DNA from 2 places in the Chryseobacterium foetidum genome. Region 1 is predicted to be linked to the other one. Evidence: riboswitches for the same ligand, from Rfam matches in the RefSeq annotation. Region 1 holds a riboswitch; the other holds the start of a gene.
What was found. A riboswitch is a leader RNA that binds a small molecule or an ion and turns the genes downstream of it on or off. The one in region 1 is predicted to bind cobalamin.
Positions count from the first base shown of each region.

Region 2: it holds a riboswitch for cobalamin, as region 1 does, so the genes downstream of both, NG809_RS16040 (TonB-dependent receptor plug domain-containing protein) here and NG809_RS03985 (acyl-CoA thioesterase) in region 1, are expected to answer to the same signal.

Region 1 is NZ_JAMXIA010000001.1:830,380-835,446, forward strand. It holds gene NG809_RS03960 (endonuclease MutS2) at 1-217, shown strand, start outside; gene NG809_RS03965 (YcxB family protein) at 227-736, shown strand; gene NG809_RS03970 (hypothetical protein) at 1,008-1,181, shown strand; partial or broken gene NG809_RS03975 (ATP-binding cassette domain-containing protein) at 1,194-1,571, shown strand; gene NG809_RS03980 (hypothetical protein) at 1,752-2,546, shown strand; cobalamin riboswitch at 2,887-3,064, shown strand; gene NG809_RS03985 (acyl-CoA thioesterase) at 3,177-3,560, shown strand; gene NG809_RS03990 (hypothetical protein) at 3,665-3,901, opposite strand; gene NG809_RS03995 (HD domain-containing protein) at 4,510-5,067, opposite strand, start outside.
Region 2 is NZ_JAMXIA010000001.1:3,460,645-3,465,711, forward strand. It holds gene NG809_RS16035 (YncE family protein) at 1-1,108, opposite strand, end outside; gene NG809_RS16040 (TonB-dependent receptor plug domain-containing protein) at 1,124-3,145, opposite strand; cobalamin riboswitch at 3,263-3,398, opposite strand; gene cdd (cytidine deaminase) at 3,446-3,928, opposite strand; gene NG809_RS16050 (NADH:flavin oxidoreductase/NADH oxidase) at 4,338-5,067, shown strand, end outside.

The DNA of each region.
Region 1 (5,067 bases):
GAAAGAAGATGTCATCGAAAAAATCACGGAAACCAACGAAAAAATAGAGGAAAAACGCAAATCAGATCGTGAACTGTGGATGAAAATCGGACAGCGCGTGAGAATTACAGGAAGTACAAGCGTGGGAACGATTGAGAAAATTTCGAGGAATAAAGTTACCGTGAATTACGGAACTTTCAAGACTTTGATTAATGCGGATGAGCTGGAAAGGATTTAAATATCAATAATGGAAACGACTTATCAAATCAATTCGAAAGATTATGTAAAACTCATGTTTTCTTTGGCGTATAGAAAACCTATCTTCATGTTTTTATTTCTGTGTGGATTCTTTCTGGTCTACAAGCTAATAGATTTAAATGTAACAGGAGAATTTATGTATTTAGAATCCTCTACAAGATATTTTATCATTATGATGATCATATACATTTTTATAATCAGTCCTCTGATGTTATTTATTAGATTCAGGAATGCTTTTAAAACCAATAAAGTTATTGGTGAAAGGGTAACAACAACTGTCACCAGCGAAACTATTAAAGATATTGGAGAATCTTATACTACAGAAGTAGACTGGAATGTTATTCATAAAATCAGGGAATTAAACAGTTGGTTTTTATTCTACCACAACAATATTTCATTTGGGTTTATGCCTAAAAAAGATCTTTCCAAAGAGCAAATTTTAGAATTGAGAAATTTAATTAAAAACAGCGGCGTGAAGGCTAAGCTTTTAAACAATTAAAACTAAGAGAGGACAACATAACATTGTTCTCTTTTTACTAACTTACATACATGATTTCAGAGATAAAAATATTGTGGATTTTTTATAAAAAACTAATTATTCCCGGATTTTCTTTTTCACTCTTAAGTTCAATTCCTTTTGGTTTTAATTACGACCATTTTACCACAGGATTTTTATTTATTTTTCCTTTATTACATTATCTTATTTACGAAATAAGACTGAAAAATGAATATCTTTTTTATGCAAATTTTGGTTTTTCAAAACGACAGCTTTGGATTTTAACATTGATTTCTGCGGTAAGTTTAAAACTGACAGCAACTTTTATATGAGCAGACTTCATATCGACAGCATTACAAAATCTTTTGGCAACAAAGAAATTTTGAGAGACATTTACTTAAGTCTTGAAACAGGAAAAACAGCCGGACTTTTAGGAAGAAACGGTTGAGGAAAATCAACTTTATTTCAGATTATTTTTGGAAATCTGAAAGGTAAAACTCAATACATAAAATTTAACGAAACAATTTTGCAGAAACAGTCTGACAGAAAAAACAGAATTGCTTATCTGCCGCAACATTCATTCCTGCCGAAGAATGTAAAAATTAAAAAAGTGATTAATTTAGTTTGTAATCAAGAAAATGCTGAAAAGCTATGTGATTTAAATTTAATTCAATCTTTTTTAAATGAAACCCCAAAATCACTGTCAGGCGGCGAACTGAGACTTGTAGAAATCCTTTTGATTATCAATTCAAAAGCAGAATTCATTTTGCTGGATGAGCCTTTCCACAGCCTTTCCCCAAAAATCATTACCGAAATAAGGACAGTGATAAAGAATTAGACCCAAAAAGGATTTCTGATTTCGGATCATCAATATCACGATGTTTTGGAGATTTCCGATAAAAATTTCCTGCTTTCGGATGGAAATTTGAGATTAATCAAAGATTTAACAGAATTGCAAAGGTTTAATTATCTCCCGAAAAATATTTAATTTATATCTTTGAGCTAAATATTCTTTCAAATGACTTTCATCAACAAAGCAGTTTTATCTTTATTCAGTATATTTTCGTTTAGTTTAATCGATGCGCAAAACAAAATTCCGTTTGGAGTTGTAAAGGCACAGGAAGGTTATGCGATGGTGCGTGTACACAAGGAAGATTACCGCAAGATTGTTGATAAAATCAGAATGAAAAAAGGCGACGTTTTCGTTTATGTAAAACCCGCTCCCGGAGAAACCGAATGGATCTGGATCAAATATCCTGAAAAAACTGACGACGAAAAGCCTTTTGTAAGATATGACAGCCTTACAAAAGAAGGTATGGTCAACAAAGACCGTGTTGCTTTCATCGATCAGCTTCCGAAATTTACACCATCAAAATCTAAAAACGGAAGATCATACACATTTACAGATAATTCCAATGAAAAAATTCCGACTGCACAACGTACGAAAGTAGTAATCGACATCTACCCTTCCAACGCGAGCTTTAAAAGACAGGAAAAAGATGCCGACGGAAACATCACTAAAATTGATAAAGCAAAGCCATGGGGCATCGGAAAAACCCTTCCTGAAGGCCTGACAGAAGTAAAATCCATCCGTGTACAGCAGCCCGGAAGAGGAACTGTTTTTGTACGTGATGCAATCAAAAATCTATTTGATCCAACAACCGATTTCGAAAACATTGGTGTAACAGCAATGGATGCTGATCATGTTTACATCTACATGATCAACGGCTCAGGTGAAAACCGTTACACGACTTTCTGGACGGTGAAAGAAGGAAAAGTGATCAGTCAGATTATTTACAACAATCCTGAATAACTGTTGGAATTTTAAACATTAAGATTATTAATTGGTTAAGCTTTTTTAAGGATCAATAAAATTGATTTAAGCGTAATGCTTAATCATTTACCTCGGTAAAACTTAAAAAAAACAGTCAGTTTTGTCCTTAACAGCTTACTATGTCTTAATGGTTCAAATAAAATTCCAACCGCCCACCTTAATATTTTACCTCGTAAACCTTAAAATATCTGCAGTCAGTTTGTTCTTAACAACTTAATCTGTCTTAATGGTTCAAATTTTCTGCAGCTACTTAGAAAAAAGATTACCCTAATTTAAATCAAACTTTATTTGTACTTTTGCCGACGGAAAATCTCAACAAATGATTTTCCGGGAAACTGGTTTTGCTTAGCCGCAAACGAAAAGGGAATCGTGTGAAAATCACGAACTGTCGCGCAACTGTAAGTAACCGAAGTCTTTATAAAAACCACTGTGCACAGGGCATGGGAAGGAATAAAGATGTTACAAGTCAGGAGACCTGCCTGTTTCTTCAAACAAAAAACTTTCGCGATCTGAAGTTTATTGACCAAATGTTATTTCGGGAATTATCCTTCCTGAAAGATTCTTTTTGTTTCAGTAAAGTTCATTTTTCGCACAAATTTATAATGAAATATGACTACAGAAGAAAGAATTGATGCCTCGGAAACCAGAATTTTCAAAGCCGTTTTCCCCAACACAACAAATCATTACGACACGCTTTTCGGTGGAACTGCGATGCAGCTGATGGATGAAGTTGCGTTTATCACAGCCACACGATTTGCAAGAAAACGCGTGGTAACCGTAAGCAGCGACAAAATTGATTTTAAAAAACCTATTCCTGCCGGAACCATCGTGGAATTAATCGGAAAGGTTTCTCACGTTGGAAAAACGAGTATGAAAGTGAATGTTGAGATTTTTACCGAACAGATGTATTCTTACGAAAGGGAAAAAGCGATTACAGGCGATTTTACCTTTGTAGCCATCGACGAATTTAAGAAACCAATTCAAATTTTATAATAGATGAGCGGTAGTTTTTGACTGCCACTTGTCACTTTCAGTCTTTATTTAAAAGGTTTCGGTAGACTTAATTGTTCTTCGAAACCTTTTTCTTTAAATAAAATCTATATTTCCTGCTCTGAAATTTCCACTAAAATATCTATGGGAACGCTTGTAATAATCAGTATTTCATGATTTTGTTCCCGAATTACTACGTCTGCATCAGAAAAACTTCCGTCTGGATTCTTTCTTTTTACTTTTAAATTTTTTGCATCTAAAAATTTTGCCGGAATTGACAGCGTATAGTTGTTTTCGCTTTGATGATAATCAAACTCTTCGCGATTGTATTCTTTTGTCTGCATTGCTTATTTTTTGAAATAGAAACAATCTGCACACCATTTTTTTTACTCTCGCAGATTGTGCGGATTTTGCAGATGAAATTTGATAAAAAAATGCTTCGACAAGCTCAGCATGACATCTCTGATACTAAGCTTTAGATAAAAGGTGTTAGGGCGAGTCCGTCGAAGCCTTCGTGTGTGTGTAAATAAAATTGAGATCAGACTAAAATTAATCAGCTCAATCACCAAAATCAGCGTGAGATTATTTCACAACTATATTGATAAACAAAAATGCTTCGACAGGCTCAGCATGACATCTCTAATACTAAGCTTTAGATAGAAGGTGTTAGGCTGAGCCCGTCGAAGTCTTCGTGTTTTAAATAAAATTGAGATCAGATTAAACTTTTAAGAGAATCAGCTTAATCACCAAAATATGCGTGAGATTATTTCACAACTATATTGATAAACAAAAACGCTTCGACAGGCTCAGCGTGACAATTCTAATCCTAAGCATAACATAAAACGTGTCAGGCTGAGCCCGTCGAAGCCTTCGTGTTTTAAATAAAATTGAGATCAGATTAAACTTTAAAAAGAAAGCAGCTTAATCATCAAAATCTGCGTGAGATTTCCAATTATCTTAAAACCTTCGCCGATTCCAGATTGAGATTCATTAGATGATGAAAGGCCTCTTCCATTTCTTCTGATGCTCTGCAGATGGCATTTTCAAGGATTTTCCTTACCTGAACTTCGGTTACTTTGGCTTCAGTCCAGCTTTTTCCCGAAGTGTGAGAATTTAAAATAAAAGGCATAATTCTGTCAATGGCACAGGCAAAAATAGCGTCCGGCGTTTCTTCCTCTTCAAATTCCAGCCAGAGATTAAAGAATTCTGAACGGAGAGGTTCATCTAAAATTCCGAAAATCTTTTGGGCAGACCGTTTTTCTCTTTCAAATTTTCCCACCATTGCAACCTCATCAAAAATGAAGGTGTCGCCCGCCTCAATTTCTACCAAATCATGGATGGAAAGCATTCTGATGACTCTCAAAAGATCAATATCTGCTCTGTTTTTAGCATAAGGAAATAAGATCTGAGCTAAAATAATGATCTGCCAGGAATGTTCCGCAGTATTTTCTCTTCTGGAATCATCGGCGTTGTAATTTCTTCGCTGAACATTTTTCAAAGCGTCAACAGC
Region 2 (5,067 bases), 2.6 Mb from region 1:
TTAAATGTCCCGGAATATCGCCGGTCTGTACTTTCCATTTCAGTTTTCCGAATTTGTTGTAGCAGAAAAGCTCGCCGGATGAAGTGTAATCTTTGGCATCACCAATAAAAATATCCCCGTTTTCAGGATTGGCAGCGATACCGTAAGGAATTACAATTTGAGACTGAGTTCCGTCTGTGATGAAATTGCTGCTCGTTTGTGCAAAAGTATCGGTATTGATAATTCCGTAGCCGCTTGATGTTCCACTGGAAGTATATTCGTAACTGAAATAATAAAGCCTGTTTTCGATAATTGAAAAATCACTGATATGCAGATTTATTTCTTTTACAACCTGATCGTTCTGAGGATTTAAAACATAAGTTTTAGCAGGAATATTTCCGAAATTGCCTCTTGAAGTCACCCACAGTTTTCCGGTATCATCTTTTTTAATTTTACTTAAATTGATGGCAACAGGAATTTTTTTAATCTCCGTAAAAGTGTTAAGATCAATTACAGAAACCGTGTTGTCATAATCGGGATAGCTGTACCCGCCGGAGTTGGCAACGTATAATTTATCGCCTACCACCTCAAGTTCATCCGGCTGTTTCCCAACATTAACCTGACCTACGATTTGCAAAGTATTTACATCCACTTTTACCACATAACCAGGCTGCGATACGCCTACCGCACCTCCATAAGATGTGATATAAGCATAATTGCCATGAAAATTAATGTACCTACAGTTTGGAATTTTTATCTCGCCGATGTGTTTTGCCGTTTTGGCATCCATCACTTCAACAAAATTTGAAAGATTAATTACTGCATACAGTTTATCCTTATACACTTTAATGTCATTTCCCACGTCGCCAAGGCTGTTAACAACATTTGGGTTCTGGGCATTGTAATAATTTTTGGTGAAAGCTCCCGTGGTGTAATCAAAGAAATCTATTGAAGCTTTGTTGCTGCCCATATTTCCTTCATTCAATACATAAAGCCCTTTAATGTTGATGTTTTCAGGTTCCTGAACTCCCGAAACCGTTGCTCCGTAATTGATATAATCGTAATCTTCTCTACAAGAATGAATGCTGAGAATAAAAAGAAAAGCTAAAAGTATCTGTATATTTTTCATTTTTAAATTCTGCTTTTAAAAGTTGACTCTCAAATTAACCCTGTAATTTCTGCCCGGCATAGGATAATTTTTAATCACGCTGTAGTTTTGGTCTAAAAGATTATTCACCTCAAGTCCGAGTCTGAATTTCCAGCCCTTAAGTTTAAATTCACGTGTACCCGAAATATCACTGCTGTACCATGGCTGCTCATAATTTTCTGGAATATTCTCAGACATATTGTAACGCTCGCCTACATAGATGTAGCTGTAATTCAGCTGCCAGTCTTTGTAAGTAAGCCCCAACAGCATGCTTCCGTTGTGCTTTGCAGTATATGGAATCTGATTTCTGTAATAAGAAGTAATGTTGCTTTTTGTGATATTTAAAGCTTCTGTAAAAGTATAGGTAAAACGGCTGCTGAATAACAGATTTTCAGAAAGCAGCCAGATCGCCTGTGCCGAAACATCTGCGCCTTTAATTTCAACTTCACCCAGATTCGTCATTGTCCAGCGGAACTGCTGGCCTTTCGGATAAGAGATAATTTTATCCTGAACCCTGTTGTAATAAGCATCAGCGATGATATTAATATTCTGTAAAACGCCTGTTTCAAAATCTTTATTAAAGGTAAAACCTAAATCGTACTGATTGGTAAATTCAGGTTTCAGCTCCGAACTTCCGACTTCTGCGTAGTACAGATCATTAAAAGTTGGCATTCTGAAAATTCTTTTATAAAAACCATGGAATTTGAAATCTGCTGCAAACGGCTGATAGGAAGCGAACACAGTCGGTGTAAATTCCGAACGGTTTTGAGGAACGGAAAATGTAGTGTTTTCAATTTTCTCCTGAACAAAAGTTCCCAAAACACTTCCCTGAATTTTAAATTTATTGAAATCAAACTGTGTAGCCAAAGCAATCAGTTCGGTATGTCTTTGAGGGTACGCAAACTGACGTAAGTTGGCATCCAAAGTATTGTATTGATAATCTGCCGAAAGATTGATCTTCCAGAATTTATACGGGGAATACTGTTGTGCTGTAGAAACATAAAATTCCTGTTGCTTGTAAATATTGTCAATAAAAAGTGGCGTTCCTCCGGGATTGTCATTGTAATATCTTGTATAATCATCAGCAAATTTAGAATTGATCTGAAACTTGTATTTGGACGAAATTTCCTTCTCGAAACTTCCCTGTACAAAAAAGTTTTTATCCCATTGTCGGCTTGATGAAATATCTCCGTTTCTGATGATTGCTCCCGGAACACCTCTTTCAGAATCGTAGTAGTAACCTTTGAGTTTCCAGATTCCGTTGTTGATTTTTCCGAAAACACCGGCTTCAGCACGGAGGGATTCGATGTCACCGTTTTCTCTGATGCCGCTTCGTTCCCAACCCAGACTTCCGTCGGGTAAGGCAACTTTTTGATGAAATTTATACCGTCCATGACCTGTAAGATATTCTGTATTTAAAGAAATACTGATGTTCTCCGTCAGTTTCTGCTCTAATAAGATGGAAGGATTTACCACACCAAAAGATCCCGAGCGGTAATTAAAATTGACATTCGTTTTCTTTGAACCTGAAAAAACCGGAGTTCTGCTTCGCAAGTAAATAGATCCCGAAGAACCAAAGTCTTTGGCTGCCTGAAAAATTTCGCTTTTCTGTCCGTTATAAAGTGAGATGGATTCTAAGTTATCTAAAGAAAATCTTCCAAGGTCAACGGTTCCGTTTTGAGCATTGCCAATAGGAATTCCATCGTAGAAAACCCCAACATGCTGCGTTCCCATCGCACGGATATTTACTGTTTTCATACCGCCAATTCCACCATAATCCTTCACCTGAATTCCGGAAAAATAGCGTACAGCATCCGCAACAGAAGTACTGTTGAGCTTCTCAAGTTCAGTTCCTGAAAGTTTTTGTGAAGAAATTACCCCTGTTTCCTGTCGCTTTCTGTTGAAGATAATATCCCTGATAACTGTAGTTTCAATACTGTCATTTTCTGTGTTTTGGGCAAAAACAGAAGAAGGGCTGGCGAGCATCACAAGCAATGCGGAAGAGTAAAAATATTTCATTCAGTTCAAATCAAATCAGTAAGAATCGCTGTGAATGAAAAGGTAGAAGGTAATAACCTGTTTTGCGTAATGCAAAAAGGAAAAGAGACCGACTGCGCTTCATTCCACGAAAGCTTCATCAAAAAAATGCTTTAGAAAGGTATCTGACTTATATTTTCTGAATTTCAGAAAAATACTTACAGTAGCGGGTCTGCTTCGGATTCACACCGAATTCCCTTTTTAAAACGTTGCAAATTTAAGCTTTTAAATAAGAACTGACAATGAGAAATTGATAATTTAGGAATGACTTTTTTACAGAATCTACAAAAAGCTGGAATCAAAATAAAACGGAAGCAAATCTTTCACGGAACTCACCTTATAAATTTCATCTGTAAGACTCGCAAAATAGATCTCAATATTCTGGTTCTGTTTCGTTTCGTATTCCATTAAACTCTGACGGCAGTTGCCACACGGTGGAATAGGAGGTGTTTTTTCTGTAGATTTTCTCGGACCGCCCACAACAAAAATTTTACTGATTTTCTCATTCGGAAAATTGGCAGCCACCCAGTAAATGGCCGTTCGCTCAGCACAAAGACCCGATGGAAATGCAGCATTTTCCTGATTGTTGCCTGAAAATATTTCACCGTTTTCAAGAAGCACAGCGCAGCCCACCAAAAAATGGGAGTAGGGAGCGTATGCATTTTCCCGTGCTTTTTTAGCAGCTTCCAAAAGGGAAATTTCGCTTTCGGTCAACTCGTTTTGTGCTGTAAAGTGCTCAAAACTGATCTGAAAATCTTTTTTCATTCAAATTAAATAAAGGGAGCTAAAAGTAAAACAATTTTCAAGGCTGGCAAAATATCTCAGAGATTATTCAATATTTAAAATTCAATATTCAATGTTCATGAATTGTTCTTATCAATTATATAATGCGAGGAGCTTCAAAATAATTAGCATTACAAAAATTCCTACTCATCACATCACTTGCGTATCAGACCCGTAGGGTTTAATATGAATAACCATAGGTGAAACCTATGGTTAAAGAACACTTACATGAAACAGAACCCGCAGGGTTCAACAATTTTAAACCTTAAACCTTAAACCTTAAACCTTAAACCTTAAACCTTGAATCTTCCATCTCCCGCCTTCCATCTTCCAACAAATTCCCCAACTTTCACTCTTATTTCGTATTTTTAAATTTTTAAAACAAAACTTCATGTTATACACACCAATCAACTTCAGAAATGTAGAACTGAAAAACCGCTGGGTAATGTCGCCAATGTGCATGTACAGCAGCGATAACGGACTTGCCAATGACTTCCACTTTGTACATTACGTAAGCCGTGCCCAGGGCGGAACCGGACTAATCTTCGTGGAAGCCACCGCCGTGGAGCCAAAAGGCAGGATCACCAATCACTGCATGGGAATCTGGAATGATGAGCAGGCAAATGCATTGAAACGAATCGTTGATTTCGTGCATCAGAATACAGAATCCAAAATAGGAATTCAGCTGGCACATGCAGGACGAAAAGGTTCTACATGGGAAAACAAACAGATTTCTCTCGAAGAAGGCTGGGAAACATTAGCTCCAAGCCCAATTCCTTATCACCCGACTGAGAGAATCCCTCATGTTTTAAGTGTTGAGGAAATTAAAGAGCAGGTTCAGAATTTTAAAATTGCTGCGAAAAAAGCTGTAGATGCAGGTTTTGATGTAATTGAAATTCACGCGGCACACGGCTATTTGGCTCATCAGTTTCTTTCACCGCTTTCCAATGTAAGAACGGATGAATATGGCGGGAGTTTTGAAAACAGAAGCCGTTTTTTACTTGAAATAGTAGATGCTGTCAATGAAATACTGAATGAAAATGTTGCATTGTTTGTAAGAATTTCAGGAACAGAATATGCGGAAAACGGTTGGGATATTGAAGACAGTGTAGCTCTTGCAA